DNA from 2 places in the Bacillus sp. OTU530 genome. Region 2 is predicted to be linked to the other one. Evidence: riboswitches for the same ligand, from Rfam matches in the RefSeq annotation. Region 2 holds a riboswitch; the other holds the start of a gene.
What was found. A riboswitch is a leader RNA that binds a small molecule or an ion and turns the genes downstream of it on or off. The one in region 2 is predicted to bind cyclic di-GMP.

Region 1 (8,022 bases), on a different contig from region 2:
GGGAGTTGGTACGATGTGGAAAAAAGTTGGAGCTGCTGGTATTATAGCTTTGACGTTGGGGATAACAGTAGCCGGCAATCTGCATTTTAAGGACAAAATTAAAGCCGCAACAAATAACATGAAAACGGTGCTTCAGGATGCTGTACCTGGAGGACAATCGCAGGACTCTTCTTATACCGAGTACATGAAGAATCTGCCAGAGGCAGTACAAACGAAAATCAAACAGGCGATAGAGACGAAAAAGCCTCTTCAGCTTGTGATTGCTGGGGATGAAGCTGTAACAGGCTGGCCTGAGATACTAACAAAAAATCTACAGGATACATACGGGCCTGGTGTTTTTCAGGTTACTGTGAAATCGTACCCACAAAAAACAACGCAGCAATGGGTAGATGAGCAGATTTTTGAGGATATAGCCCATTCGAAGCCTGATATTGTATTGTACGAGCCTTCTTTGCTTGTTGATGCCGGTGTAATTGGAAAGCAGAAGTCGATGAGTAATATTTCTGTCATTTTGGATGAGATCACAAAGAGCGTCCCAGGTGTTGCTATATTCGTACAGCCGCCGAATCCGCTGCACCAGGCAAAGAATTATCCGATTACTATAAAATTATTAAAAGACAGCATGGAAAGCAAGGGCATTACATATCTAGATCATTGGCAAAGCTGGCCTGATCCAAATGGAGATGATATTGTAAATTATCTTGAAAAATCGGATGGCTGGGCAAATTCAGAGGGACAGCAGGTTTGGGCACAATATTTAACAAACTATTTTACAGGGGACCAAAAGGAATAGAATAGGAATCTACCTGAATATGTTGACTTCATTTCTGTTTACTCCTACGATTAAAGAGAGTACATACAGCAGTGAGGGGGAGCGGGAGTGTTTTCGGATTTTTTAAAGAAAAATAAGAAGATGGCATGGTTTCTGGCGATTGTGCGGTTTTTCTTAGGAATTGTATGGTTTAGGCATGGGTTTGAAAAAATTTCAAACAAAAGCTTTGATGCTTCCGTCTTTCTGAAAGATGCAATTGCTAAAACATCAGGGACTGATCCAGTTGTGCAGGATTGGTGGGCATTTATCGCAAAGTACTTTTTCCTGCCGAATGTTGATATTTTGAATTATCTTGTGCCAATTGGGGAGTTCTTCGTCGGTCTTGGTCTCATGACCGGTGCATTTACAAGACCGGCTCTCTGTTTTGCTCTTATTATGAATTTCTCCTATTTACTAAGCGGCTCCATGAATATTAATCCACAAATGATTCTTTGGTCATGGCTGCTTCTATCGGCACGTGATAATGCTGGACGAGTTGGGGCGGATGGTTGGATTTTTTCTTCTATTAAGAGGAAAATGGCTGCACCGCCAGCCAAGCCGCCGGCTAAACCGCCAGCATGAAAAAAGCCTGTTGAAGGCTTTTTTTGTTTTGCTCACGGAGTTCGATAGTTGAACAGAATATAAATATTTTACTCATGGAAAGATAAATATATAATAGTACTTATAATCTATAATTCGTACGAAAGGGCAAAGTTACTGAAAGGTGACGACGCAAAGCTATAGGGGCTAAGGTTCTTTGAACTATGCCAGCCAGTTTCCGAATACAATTTCCTTTGGTCGATTTATGCAAGATTATGAACAAGGACTAATGGAGGGATTATTTATGTGGGGTTTTATTTCAGCTCTTTTTGCTTGTAGTATTGTGACTGTTTTTATTATGAGTTTGCTAAGGGGGACTAAAAGAATTAATCAACCTATCGATTATGATGAATTAGTGATCCAAAAAGCAAGATACTACCTATCCATGCGTAAATTACCAGCAATGCAAGGGCAAAGATGAAAGATAAACTCAAACAATGGAAAGCAGATTTACGGGAAATCCAAGAAGAAAAAAGGTTGAAAAAACAAAAACATAAGAAAAGTAAGAAATTCAGTGCTAATACATCTGATTTAATGGGCGTGAATCAACCAAAATATATGAAAAATAAAGGGAGATGGCGTCAAAAGTAAAGGCTAAATCGTCTTAATAAGGTGCATGTGATGTGAACATGGGAATGTGTAACGAGGATAGGGCTCGATAGTTGAACAGAATACGGCTTTGGAAATAAATCGAGGGCGACCTAGGCAGCTCTTTTTCTTTTGTTTTGAAAAGGGAAGAAACATGAATAGCATGGCTTTGTTTTAAATAAAACCGTATTATGCTCCCCTTCTTAAGATGTTAATTTATATAATGTAAGAATTTCGTTTTGACGCTCTAATATTGGTGTAACTTTCTTAATTATTTGACGTAATTTCTTCAAAATTATATGTCACCAGCCCGCTCTAGCAAAGTAAATCCACCCGGTCCTCAAAAAGAACCGGAAACAAAACAATAGGATAGCAAGCAAAACGTTGTACATCTACAGCCTAAATTCGTAGCATGCTAACTAATAATTTTCTAAGAACTTGAATTTACTTCAAGTTCTTTTTTTGTGTTGAAAGGAGGTTATGCACTTTCTGTGAAAGAATAAAAAGTGCCATAATTTAAGAAATGGACAAAAAAAATAGAAGGTATTAACCCTCTACGAAAAAATATTTAGCTATGTATTTTACTATCTCGCCCTTCTTCTTCTTTCTTCTTCTCTTCCTTCTTCTCTCAATGCTTCGTCACGGTCATGACTAAGCAAAGCTGAAAAGGCTATTCCTAATACTGTGATAACCATTTTAAAAGGCCACTTAAAGAAAACTCGCCAAAATCCAAATTTTTTTATTAGTAAAATATTTATACCCCATCCTACTATCATTACTAATAGCCACAACCAGCCATCCATTAATACGTCTCTCCTATCAATATTTGAACTTCCCGCTTAATGTAAAATCGATTACTTTCTTCTCAATAAGTCTTCTATTCTATCCAGCTTGTCCTCTATGGTGTCTCCGGCCAATAACCTACCTATAATTGGAATAATAACAAAGATAACAAAAATAATAATAAATACCTTAATAATTTGCCATCCATTACTCAAGGTTTTAGCCGGGTGGGTAACCATCCACTTAAAATCGTCTAAAATGCCCCAATTACCTGTAAAAGCCATGTACCCCACAAAGAAGATGACGCACATTAACAATCTCAATAAAAACTTATTCATGTCTTCTTCTCCCTACAACATCTAATTTCAAATCTAGCATATTCAAATCTATTATAAAGAAAATGTTGGTAGGCTTACCATGGTAATTGATTCCTGTTAATTTGAGGGCTATTTTTTATCTTTTTGATGTCATAACTTAAGAAAGTTACAAATATCGGTTCAGCTTTACACTAAATTTGCATATTATCCCTTTATGAAATATGTTCAGGTAGTATAATTTTCATTGTTTAGAAAAAGGAGGTAAATATATGGATTTTAGAATTATTAGGGATGCAGCGGGAAAAGCCATTGGACTTGAAAGGGTGCATGGTGGGACTACTATAGCACTAATCTTGACAATACTTTTGGCACCCTTCATTTTCTTACTCTTTTCTGGTGCAATCATGAATGCGACATATTATCATTGGTCCTTTTTAACTAAATTATTTATTGTTTTCACAATAATTCTCTGTGTATTATCCAAGCGTGGAAGCAAAGGGAGATATGGAAGTAGTTTACTTGTTTCGTTTCTTCTTTTCCCTTATATGATCATTACACCATTATTTCTTCTTGCTCCATTCGGTTTTCTTGTGGAGCAAACAAGTCTGGGTGATTACCTTGTTGGGGAAACTAACAAATCACATCTTTTACCTAGTTACTTGTTCTTTGGTCTGGCCCCTTTGTTTGTAGTTGGAATTACCAGGGGGCTGCTAAGTTTTTTTGCAGCCTGGTCAGACGGTTCAGGGGAAAAGAAAAAACAAAAAAGAGTACAAGAAATGAAACCGATGGAAGAAGTAAAAGAAAGACGGTTAACAATGTTGGCACGGGCAGAGAAGGAAATTGAGAAGAGAAATAGACGATCCTGATAACGCTATTTTGTAGTAGGTCAGGGGCAGCTATCGGCTGTCTCTTTTAGATAGATATTTTTCAAGGGTAGTCCAGAGCTGCTCTCTTTATTTTGTAGAAAGAGGATAAGGAAGTGGAAGACATCCGTGAAATCAAGCAGGAACAGAAGGATATGCAAAGGGATACGCGTAATCTCAAAACTCGGATTACTGTGAATGGGCGAGAGATTACGGACATTAACAAACAATTGGAAAAATCAATAGCAATACAGCGTGGATTTTGCGCATGATCATTGATGCTATCGTGGTTAGATTAATTGGTCTACTTATGAAGGGGCGTATGAGAGTATTAAAAATCTTATGAAATCCTCTCAGCACCAGTAGGGCTTTCCTAACATATAATAATAGGACAAGTTGATAATATTGGGAGGAGAGTGATATATGGAAGGAAACGAATGTCCAAAAGAAGAGATGAAACAATATAATGAAGAACAAAAGAACCTATACCGAGATGTCCGTTCCTTAGAAACAAAGGTACTTCTGAATGAAATCAAAGGAGAGCTTCAAGGAATCAAAAGTAATACCACCTGGATTCTACGTGTTATCATAGGTGCCGTTATTACGTATATCTTATCAGTTTTATTTCGGGGTGGGCTGTAAGATTACTCTAGATAGGTGGGACTATACGGTCTATTGATTCATGTTTGTAATAGGAGATAGTGAGATAAATAAAGGGATTTACTATGAAGCTCACAAAAGGGGGCATTTTTAAGGGGTGGCGTAACTGGAAAACTATGGTTGCCCTTTTTTCACACTGTAGGAAAGTATAGATTTCCAACGAGAAACGAATTCAACGTAGTCGGAAATTTTGGGAACCCAGTATAAGTAGGGCTACGCCCCTGTCTTCGCCCAAGGGTAGGGCTCGCTAATCAGCGAGTTTTCTTTATTGGCCGGCTTAATTGTAACCCATTATAATCTTTTGCATTGGGAAATCGAGCTAGACTTTTGGAAAGAAATTGTATTTACGATTGGTGTTCCTTTGGGATTTGGACCAACCATGAAACGAACGGAGATGCTGGATAATGACACTCACATTAAACTGGTTGCTTGAGAAAGCGAACAAGAAACTAAATATGGCAGGGGTGAATTTTTGGACAGCAGATAATGTTTTTAACAGTCAGAAGTAGTTTATCTAAGCTATTTGTTTTATTTCTTGGACTTGTTTCATAATCTATATTAAAGAAAAGTATTCAGTAGATAACATCTGAGGAAATGGAGGTGAAAGAAATGAAATGGCGTTATATTTTGCTGCTTGCATTAATGGGTGGCCTCCTCTATTTAGCAAATACGAATCCAGAAAAGGGAGAATACACAAAGTGGGCTTCCGAGCAGCTTATTCAGGGGAGTGATCTTCATAAGGCGTTATCGAAAACCGAACAGGAGGATGCAGGCAGTCTTTTTGGGGAGCTGGCGTCCCTTGGTAAGCGACTAACAGAGAAATACGTACAGCCACAGGTTGGTTTGTTAATTGAAGAGTATACAACAAAGAAGGACTATATATTTTTTTCTACATATACAACCTCATTCACCATCGGAGGGAAAACTTATACGTATGTAACAGTTGGTGCAGCGAATCGTTTCGTGCCGATTCAAGTACCAGAACAAACGAAGGAGGAAGGAGCCTAGGCTCCTTCCTTTTTCGTACTGTAAGAAAGTATAAATTTCTGGCTGAAAGATAATTCGACGTAGCGAGAAATTTTAAGAATAAAGTATAAGGGCAATTACAACTCTGTCTTCATCCAAGGGCAGGGCACACCAATCGACGAGTTTTCTTTATTGATAATGATTGATTATTACAGAGACATAGGGTTAAACATTTGTATATAGAAGCTTAAGCCAACCGATAAGCGAAACCCATAAAATGAACGACAGGACACTTCCAAAAAACAGTCCTTTCAAAAAATTTCCTTCCGTGTGTGTGTTCATACTATCCTTCCTTTCTGGAATGAATAATAGTCATTATTGGTTTGAGATGCTTATACTATACATAATATTCCACATTATTTTTGTAGGCTCTTTCGAAAAAGGGAGGTTTAAGTCTGAAAGAATCACATTTTTCTTATACCGTAGAAAAGTATAAATTTTCGGCTAGAAATTATTCGACATAGTAGGGCATTTTAGGGGTAGAGTGTAAGTGCAACTACATTTCTGTCTTCGTCTACCAACCCTATTAGGAGGAAATTGAAAGAAGCGGCCTGAGAAGATTCCCTCTTTTTACGTTGTCAGTCATGAGTAAACGAGAACAATGTGATTTCTTATATTTGCATAGTATGCGGGAACAGAAGCTATATCTAATTTATAGATGCTTTCCTTAAAATTAATCGTTCTCGTTTTTGTTGGATCACGTTTAAAGTATTTCATCCAATAAGATAGTGAGAAATTAGAGAAGACCTAGTATGACTCATTTGTATGATTACACGAAATACAACATATGGGTAATTTATACTTTTCCGAGATTGATTGTTTAACACTAAAATCTATTATGCTATTATGTAAACATTGAAAATTAATAGACTGGGGAACGAAAGAATGAAATCAATCTTATTGAGAGCAGGATTATTAACTTGTTTGATACTCTTAGGTTACTCTTATAAAGGAGCTTCCGCGGAGGTGACATGGCCATCTAAATGCGTATCATATGGTGAAATAAAGCCAAATCAAAATCCTTCTTTTCAGCATTTAAACTGCTTACTAACAAATGCAGCTTTAGAAGCAAACATCCCTCCCGAGGTTGTAAAGGCCGTGGCTACAAAGGAGAGCGGTTGGAAGCAATTTGATGGAAACGGTCAACCGATCATTTCACAAGATGGTGGAATTGGCCTCATGCAAATTACAAATCAATCAGGCTATGATCAACAGAAATTGAAGTATGACATCAACTACAATATCCAGGCTGGTGTTGAAATTCTTAGTAACATGTATCAGCGTACAGATCTTCCAAAAATAAAAGATGCCAAATCAGAGGTTATTGAGAACTGGTACTTTCCTGTCATGGCTTATAACGGTACGAAGCCTGCAAATAGCCCTCTTTATCAGTCCGATGGAACAAGAAATATAAACGCCTATCAAGAAGAAGTCTTTTCCTTTATTGAACGAGACAGCTTCCTAAATGATACAAAGTTAGGCCAGTACCCTTTTAAGACAACTGATTTTGAATATGATTCCAATAGTGATGCGAACATTAAATTTGAAAAGATGGAATATACACTAACAGATTCGCTGCATCCTTCTACATACCTTTTCCAAACAGGTGATCAGGTAGTTGTAACAAAGGATAGTGTAAATTTAAGATCACAACCTAGTAGCTCCTCTTCAATTGTAAGTGTGTTAGCTAAAAACACTAGCCTGATTATCCAGGGGAATTTTTCATATGATCAATCTTTAAGCAGTAGCAACCAATTTGTATGGTACCCAGTGAAAACTGCAGATCAAAGGGTAGTGGGTTATATTTCCTCTGCCTACATTATGGAAGTAGGAAAAGTAACAAAAGTAAATGTAACAACAGATAAACCAAGCCCCCAAGCTGTGGCAACACCGATTACGTTGACAGCTACATCAGAGGGAAGCAGCAACCCTATATATAAGTTTTACATCTTTGAGGGAGATACGGGAAAAGTAGTACAAAACTACAGTGAAAAAAATACCTTTACATGGAAACCAGAACGAGCAGGAACATATAGGTTATCAGTACATGTGAAGGATATTAACTCCCAGGCGGCTTATGATACTTACTATTCTTTCTGGTACAAAGTACAGGATGGGAAGGTAACCCAGATAAATGTAACAACAGATAAATCAAGCCCTCAAGCTGTGGCAACACTGATTACGTTGACAGCTACATCAGGGGGAAGCAGTAACCCTTTATATAAATTTTATGTCTTTGAAGGGGATACGGGAAGAGTAGTACAAAACTACAGTGAAAAAAATACCTTTACATGGAAACCAGAACGAGCAGGAACATATAGGTTATCAGTACATGCAAAGGATATTAACTCTCAAGCAGCTTATGATACTTACT
Region 2 (8,022 bases):
GCAAAATTCCCTTCTCTCTCCATAATATCGACCTCTCTTTTTTGACTTATTATTAAGATAGTCAGGTTTAGAGGAAATAAAACCAATTGCAAATAAAAAGGACGGCTAAGAGCGGCCCGTAAATTACTAACAATGATGTTTTGATTCGATTCAACTCGTTCCCCACTTAAACAAATCTTGTCAGGCTTTAGTAACGGCACATTAAGGAATAACTATACATTTTATGTTCTCACAATAGCCTAGTACGTTTTTCCCCTGTTTTTAAGAGTAGTACCATGTTAAAGAGAGATGTTTAATTTATCAATATTCTGATAAAACTGATAAATAGGTATGATGATATCTAAAAGTGAGGTGTGTCGAATTTGAATCAAGCTGCTAAATTGTTGGCACAAAGAGCATTAAGAGCGAAATTCGAACTTGTCTCCCAAACAGCGGCCGATATGTACAATGTCTATTGTCGGGAAGGAAAGATTGGCCATATCTATCGTGAGCATAGATGTAGCAACTATAGGTGCGTTGATGTTGATCATAGTGAATCATTTGCAGCTTCTACAAAAGATAAATGGGAAGCTGCTGAAGAATTATGGGAACACGTTATGACTTCTCCTTTTTGCCACTCAGCAGTACTGTTGAGTGATTTTTTGTGTATAAAGAAAACGCCTCGGCAAATAGCCAAAGCGCGCCATAACATATTAGGGGTAAGTTCATTATAACACATTTTCCCTATTTTGGTAATTTAAACAACAAAAAGCGGTCTAGAATAAATAAAAAGAGAGCTATGCAGCTAGCTCCCCCTGGTAAATGGTTAAATGTCTATAATAATTTTACGTTAAAAAAATTCACATTTCTTAAGAGAAGAAATGAAAACCAGCAATGATTATACCCCAAAGAGGTACGCTCAATAACGATCCCCACAGAACTCCTTTAAACACACTTCCTTCCTGTTCTAGAGGAGTTTGATAGACTGTTGATTGGGCGTTGATAACTCCCTGTCCATTTTGCATTTGCTCAAGTATAATCATTTGACTTCGCCTTCCTTTCCTAGCACTATTCTCATCGTAACTGTCTATAGATTACCTTTCTTACATGAAAATTTGGTAAAAAACCTAAATATCACTTACTTTCACAAATTCAACTTTGTACATTAATTACAAATAAAAACGCTTTCTTTGTATAGACCTTTTACAGATCTTTTAAACCCACACTTTTCTTAAAACAACACCCCCATCTTATCCGAGCCCAGATTTAAACATAAAAGAGCAGCCAGAGCCGCTCTTTATTTACAAAAGCCTATTTATTAGATCTTGCCTAGTGTGAAAAATATTAACCACCATATAACCGGCAATACACTCCACAAAACCAATTGTAAATATTTCTTCTTCATGAAGATGATCCATCCCATAATAATTGAAACAATAACAAATAGCGGGTAACTTGTTACAAAGATAGTTGCTACTGATGCAAATGCATCCTCAGCAAATGCCATGGCCCAACCCATAAACCAAAACAATGTTGATAATACCGCCACAATCTGGGTAATAATTAACCAAACCAACGATATAATTTTAATTCGTTTCTCTTGAGTCCCCATCGCTTACCCTCCCTGTTAACCCTGCCCGCTCCTTTCACTACAGAACATCCGCTTCACTATTCGGTTTTCCCACTTACATATTTATCCAACATTACTTTACTTGTTGTCATTATGTTTTCTGGGAAGGATTGAATATCAAAATATCTAAGTTCTTTACTCTCTTCATCAAGTCTAATCTCTCCAGTGATATCAGAAGAATAGTAACAAATAATAACATTATATACTTGATCACCATTAGGGTATTCATAATACATTTGGTCCCCTGAAAAAATATGAAAAAGCTTTAATTCCCCCACCGTTAACCCTGTTTCTTCAAAAATCTCTCTTCTCGCTGTATCCTCAATCGTTTCACCAATTTCCATAAAACCACCCGGTAACCCCCAGTCGTTTGTATCTGTTCTATGCTGCAACAGAATTCTGCCTTCAGTATCGAGTAAGATCACACCTGCAGCAGTTAATATTAATGGACGAGTTCCTACAGCAGATCTTAATTCTTGAATGTAATTCATGTTAAATCCTCCTATGACACTAACCTCAGTTCAATTTTATGAATACCTTTTTAACTTTTCGCCTCTTATTAAGTTTTCATCTATTCTCTTATAGACAACAGCAGTTTTGGCAACAAAGTCATGGATAGCGCGTCTATCTTTTCGAAATATCACCATAAAAATACTGATCACATATGTAGTTCCTAATGTAAGCATACCTAATCCTACTTTTCCAATAAATTCTCGAACTAGCATTGTACGAAAATTCAGCTGTTTTCCGTCTATCTTAATCAATTTTAACCCTAATACAAGCCTACCAATTGTGCCACCTTTTAAAATTAAAGGTATTAATGCGAAATAAATCCCATCAATCCATAGGGATTTCCAGCCTTTATAAAATGTATCAGAGTGATTTGCCGTAAGAAAAAAGGATATAGTGACTAATACTGCTGTTACACAAAACACATCTATGACGATTGCAGAGAATCGCTTTCCTACGCTTGCAAAACACATTGTCTGTTGGATATTCTGCTGTCTAACTACTACATATTTAGCCTTAGCATACATATACTGAAATCTCCTTATATAGCTTTTCATTCTTAATAATTCTTTAGAGAATACATTTATGTTAAATTGTGCATTGGAATAAATGTAAATAACTCCCTTGTAAGTGTACGCTTTTTATGTCTAATTAGCAATATATAGATTTATTCAAAATAAAAACCGCTCACCCATTGGCAAGCGGCATACATAAAAGTGGATAAAGCTTTTGCTTCATTCAGCTACTTCGTGTGCTCAGTCGTGCAGGACCCATGACCCAAATCGTACTTAAGCGTTGATCATTGCATTCAGGATAGGTTTTACTCTCTCGTCCTTTATCTCATAATAAATCTCTAAACCTTTGCGCGTTCCTGAAATAATCTTGGCAGTCTTTAATTTTGATAGATGTTGACTAACTGTACTTTGCGGCGCTTCAAGCTCTTCGTAAAGAGAGGTTACATTTGTTGGTCCTTTTTCAATCATAAATTTCACAAGCGCAATTCGTGCAGGATGGGCTAATACCTTTAAAATTTCCGCACTGTCATTAAACTTTTCAATGTTCATTCTACTACTCTCCTAACTTTATTTATCGACTATAATGCAATAATATTCGAAATTTATGAAGAAAGTATGAAATTTTCCTAATAACTTTTTTATTCAACCTCTAATCTTATACTTTCTTACAATGCAAAAAAGCACCTGATTTCCACCAGATGCTTCAAAATAATTCGGTTTGGTAATATAACCCTTAAGCACTAACTACCGCATTAAGGATATTTTCTACCCGTTTGTCCTTTACCTCATAATAAATCTCCAAACCCCTACGTGTTCCCGAAACAATCTTAACAGATTTTAATCTTGATAAATGCTGGCTAATGGTGCTTTGCGGCATTCCGAACGCCTCATAAAGGGTAGTTACATTTACCGGACCTTTTTCAATCATAAAATTCACAAGCGCGATTCGCGTAGGGTGGGCTAATACTTTTAAGACTTCTGCCCCATCATTAAATCTTTCAATTTGCATATACATTCACTCCTCTAATTTTTCTTTCCCGTGAACGGCAGCTGGCTAGCTTGATAGCATTCGCTATTTTAGCCCCTAAAGCTTTGCGTCCCAAGTTTTCACAAGGTTTGCCCTTAATAATTATAATTTTTTGTCGAGTTTTAGTACAGAGAAAAATATTACAAAATTTTTATAACTGGTTCTAAAAAAATAGCAATTAACACGGAACTTTACACATTCTATATATTTATCTTAATATTTTTTTCGTTTTCTCCAAAAGAAAAAAGCATTCACTATATGAATACTTCGTATTATTATAATGAAGTTAAGTTGAAATGTATAGGTAAAACCAATGAAAGAACCGATTAAACAAGGATACGGTCTAGACAAAGTATACAGTTACAAAGAGCACCCTGATAAAATTTTCGTTACTTATAACCCTTGAGATAAAGAATAATAATAGTTAGAACTATTACTCCTATCAATAATAAAGAACCGATACCTGAGCTATACACAATATATATCTTAATATGGAGGATAGCATTCACAACAAGAACTATTGACAAGAAGATACACAAGAAAATGATGATAGGCATATTTTTATTTCTATTCAAACCAAACAATCCCTTCACAGAAGGTTATTTATACATTAAGGAATAAGAAATTAAATCATAAAGATTATTAGAAATTAGAGTAGAAAATTGTAAGTATTATAGCAATCACCATTATATATTTTAGTCCGTTATAAAACACTATGTTAACCAAGTCTTGTATTATTATAGAAATAACAAAATATTTTTTATGTGACTAAACTTGAATAAATATTTTACCGCCGGCACTTCCTCCACAAACTTAACCTTATTAATTATTAATCCGATAAAAATTTACACTTGATAAAATTTATGATTGGTATTATTATCTTTATTAAATACTTTTATATTATTTTTGTTAAATTATTTTGAAACGGAGGGAATACAATGCATTGGTTTCGTCTAGTCCCTGTTATTTTCTTTTCTTTATCAGCATTGTCATTATTTACATTTCAATTTGGCGAAATAATCCATTCCATTCAGGAATTAATTGGATTTTATAAACAACAGCAATAAAAAATAACTCAAATCCCCTCACACAGATTTTTTTTTGAAAATCAGTCATATGTTGCAGAGAAGGGCATTAGCCCCTCTCCAACGAAGCCTTGTCCGTTTTTTCCAGCTCTTTATTTTTTAACTTGCCAGTTATAATAACCAAAATTGCTAATGTAACTGGAATAATAATATGCCCTAAAGGAAATTTGCTCTCCACAAAACGGGCAATCACTTTATCGTTTAACATCATTTCTCCGGCCGTATATCCAAGTAGAGCTGCACCTAATACAATAAGGATGGGAAAACGATTCATTAAATTCATTAATAGTTGACTACACCAAATGATTAACGGGATACTAACAGCTAATCCGATTATAATGAGCAAAAGGTTTCCTTCTGCTACTCCTGCAATCGCTATGACATTATCAAGACTCATTACTAAGTCCGCCATAATGATGGTTCTAATCGCCTGAACCATACTGCTGCTACCTTCAAGATCTTCTCCCTCGTCTTCACCATCTATTAGCTTAACCGCGATCCACAGTAATAAAATTCCTCCTACGATTTGAAAGTAAGGGATCTGCAATAACCAAACCGTCACAAAAGTAAGGACTATCCGTAAAGCAATAGCACCAAAACTCCCCCAAAAAATTGCTTTTTTCTTCTTATTTTCAGGAAGATTTCGACAAGCTAATGCAATCACAACTGCATTGTCACCGCTTAGAATGATATTAATAAAAATGATTTTAACTAAGTCTACAAACAACCCTTCTATCAACTTCAATTCCTCCAATGAATCGTGCTGTAATTCTATTTTTCACTTGTAGCAACAAACTTATCTTACGACCAACATATTTCACATCCTTGTGAAAGTAATGCCTAACATAACTAGTTGCAAATACACTGATAATCCAAGGCATATTTAACTTGCCCTGAATTCTATTTATTAACCGTCCATTATCAAATGTCCATAGCCTGCGAGTCTTTTCCGCCAGCATGAGGTACACAGAATATAATCTCCGCATTCATCCGCTCGAAAAGATTACTCCTTTCTCTTCATCGTCGCCTCCCATTTCCAGCGCGTCATTTGTTGTATCTTCCTTACACATCCATACCCGCGCTTTCTCTATCCAGAATGAAGAGAGAGAAGCACATTGTGAATTGGACGGTAATGTGGGATTATGTCAAACTTGACATGTATGCAATATACAAATGAATAACTTAGAAAGCACAGAATGTAAAACATATTAATAAAAGAACAAAACACCACTCCTAAAACATTTATCATATACTGAAAAAGGTATTACCAAACTTCACAGAGTTTATACATTAAGATTGTAACTTTCAATATATAAAGGGTCCTTACCTTTTGTTAGTGGAATAAAAATATTGGGAAAGTAGGCGAAACAATGCCTTCAATTGTTAAAGGAATTGTAATAAGCAACATTGACGTCACTGGTGCTTTTAACATAGGAGATACTTATGAGGTAACACCAATATCAACTGAAAAGGGCTATCATGGAGCTGGATCATCAAATACTGGATATTCTGTAAACACATTTAATGGTGTTAGTAAAACAAATATAGGAAATGCTAATAAATCTGATGAAAACCAAACATTTACTCTATAAGTATTCGTAAGTCACTTGAGACTAGTCCGATCGCAAAAAAATCTAAACCCTTGACTTCCTGTATCAAATGTTATGTTAAAACACATATAGCCATGTAGTCCCGCATTGCAGGATGAAGCTGCACAAAAGTTTGAAGATTTGCTATTTAAACGTGTACAATGAAAAAGCCAAGCTACAATCATATTTCGCACTGTGAATAATCTCAATGTGAGCAAATCAAAAAAGGGGGACTTTTTATGGAATTTATTATTACTGAAAGCGCAGAGGAACAACTTAAAAAGCTTAATATAGTGCCACTTTGCCTGCGTATTGATATTCAGCCGGTAGGTACATGCAGCGCTGTCGTCGATATCGACCTAACTCTAGATGAGCGACAACATGATGATGTTATTTTTGAAAAAAACGGACTCACCATCTTGGCGAATTCCTTTGCAAGGGACTATCTTGGAAGCAAAGTAAAGCTAGATCATGTAGCTGCCTTTCGACTTACTACACCAAACGAAACACTTGCCTATGGTTTATCTGTAAAACGTAAGTAAAGTGAAAATGAACGCAAAGAAATGAGTTTCTATACGGCTGCATATAAGCAAAAAGGTAGTATATCCATTTCTAAAAAACAATGCCCCCTTTCCTACTGAAACAGGGGGTATTGTTTTAGCTACTGTATACCGTCTCAAATCGGCGAGGCAATGCCTTTTCTATGTTTACTTTACACTATTTGCTTACCGGAATATAATTCACGAATTTCTCATCATCCGCTAGCCAACAAGTGTAGTGTCGCTTTATAAAGCGTTCTGCTTCTTCAAATGAAGGAAATTCCTTCTCCAATTTATTTTCTTGGTGAATAATTCCCCATTTTTCATTTAGAGGATGAATGAAAATCAATTCTTTTTCATGATTTTGATACAGTGAACCATGCTCAGACTGTTTTAGGTTACGTGTATTTTTAGGTGCATCTTCCTTTACAGCAGGAAGATGGAATATATTTGTCACATACACACTAAATGCCTCTTCAGTAAGAGGACAGCCAGATGCCTTCACATGACCGCCACCGCCAAAAAGGCCGGCGATTTCCGAAACATCTACACTATCATGAATGGTCCGAAATCCTACTTTCTTCCCTCCCATGTTTACAATGGCAATGTAATCCAAATGCTCGTATTCCTTTCCTAACTCATTACCAAGCTCTGAATGATACGATTCAGCGTGTACAACCCCAACACAAAGATCATTAATCGTGGTTTGTATCAGTTCGCGCTTTTTCTTGCGCACATATCTTTTAATTTTTTCCTGTTCCATCTCTAACAGCTTTTCTTCAAAGTCATCAAACTGAAATGATTCAGCAGCCTTTAGACGCTCAACCATCTTTTCTTCGAATTCCTCTATCGAGAGCAAATAAAGAAGATCGTTCAGCATTTTTGCCTTTAGATTCTGATGCTTTTCCCATTCCCAAGTATCATATTGACGTACGAGTTCCACAAATTCAGCAGCAGCAGTTGATGGCTCCAAAAAGCCTTGATTTACTAGAAACTCATAAAACAATGAAGTTGCACATGCCAATCTGTCATCCTCGTACTTCACCTGTACAGATGCCCACTCATGTTTATTTAAATGCAAGGCTGTTTTATGATGATCTAACAGTCTTGCTTTCCCTCCTCTATGTACAAATTCACTTATTCTCGCT

Region 1: another riboswitch for cyclic di-GMP. It lies ahead of AAHB12_RS07725 (hypothetical protein); the one in region 2 lies ahead of AAHB12_RS05740 (ArsR/SmtB family transcription factor).

Annotation. Positions count from the first base shown of each region.
Region 1 is NZ_JASATP010000007.1:189,839-197,860, forward strand. It holds gene AAHB12_RS07715 (SGNH/GDSL hydrolase family protein) at 14-793, shown strand; gene AAHB12_RS07720 (DoxX family protein) at 881-1,393, shown strand; cyclic di-GMP riboswitch class I at 1,509-1,594, shown strand; gene AAHB12_RS07725 (hypothetical protein) at 1,569-1,832, shown strand; gene AAHB12_RS07730 (hypothetical protein) at 1,829-2,002, shown strand; gene AAHB12_RS07735 (hypothetical protein) at 2,584-2,802, opposite strand; gene AAHB12_RS07740 (hypothetical protein) at 2,854-3,120, opposite strand; gene AAHB12_RS07745 (hypothetical protein) at 3,369-3,965, shown strand; gene AAHB12_RS31685 (hypothetical protein) at 4,079-4,234, shown strand; gene AAHB12_RS07755 (hypothetical protein) at 4,386-4,604, shown strand; gene AAHB12_RS07760 (hypothetical protein) at 4,891-5,055, shown strand; gene AAHB12_RS07765 (DUF4359 domain-containing protein) at 5,232-5,630, shown strand; gene AAHB12_RS07770 (SH3 domain-containing protein) at 6,534-8,022, shown strand, end outside.
Region 2 is NZ_JASATP010000005.1:203,679-211,700, reverse strand. It holds gene AAHB12_RS05770 (hypothetical protein) at 363-713, shown strand; gene AAHB12_RS05765 (hypothetical protein) at 849-1,022, opposite strand; gene AAHB12_RS05760 (hypothetical protein) at 1,298-1,591, opposite strand; gene AAHB12_RS05755 (NUDIX hydrolase) at 1,648-2,100, opposite strand; gene AAHB12_RS05750 (RDD family protein) at 2,137-2,646, opposite strand; gene AAHB12_RS05745 (ArsR/SmtB family transcription factor) at 2,908-3,183, opposite strand; gene AAHB12_RS05740 (ArsR/SmtB family transcription factor) at 3,368-3,649, opposite strand; cyclic di-GMP riboswitch class I at 3,677-3,765, opposite strand; gene AAHB12_RS05735 (hypothetical protein) at 4,600-4,728, shown strand; gene AAHB12_RS05730 (TerC family protein) at 4,796-5,482, opposite strand; gene AAHB12_RS05725 (spore germination protein) at 6,117-6,338, shown strand; gene AAHB12_RS05720 (iron-sulfur cluster biosynthesis family protein) at 6,575-6,877, shown strand; gene AAHB12_RS05715 (DHH family phosphoesterase) at 7,053-8,022, opposite strand, start outside.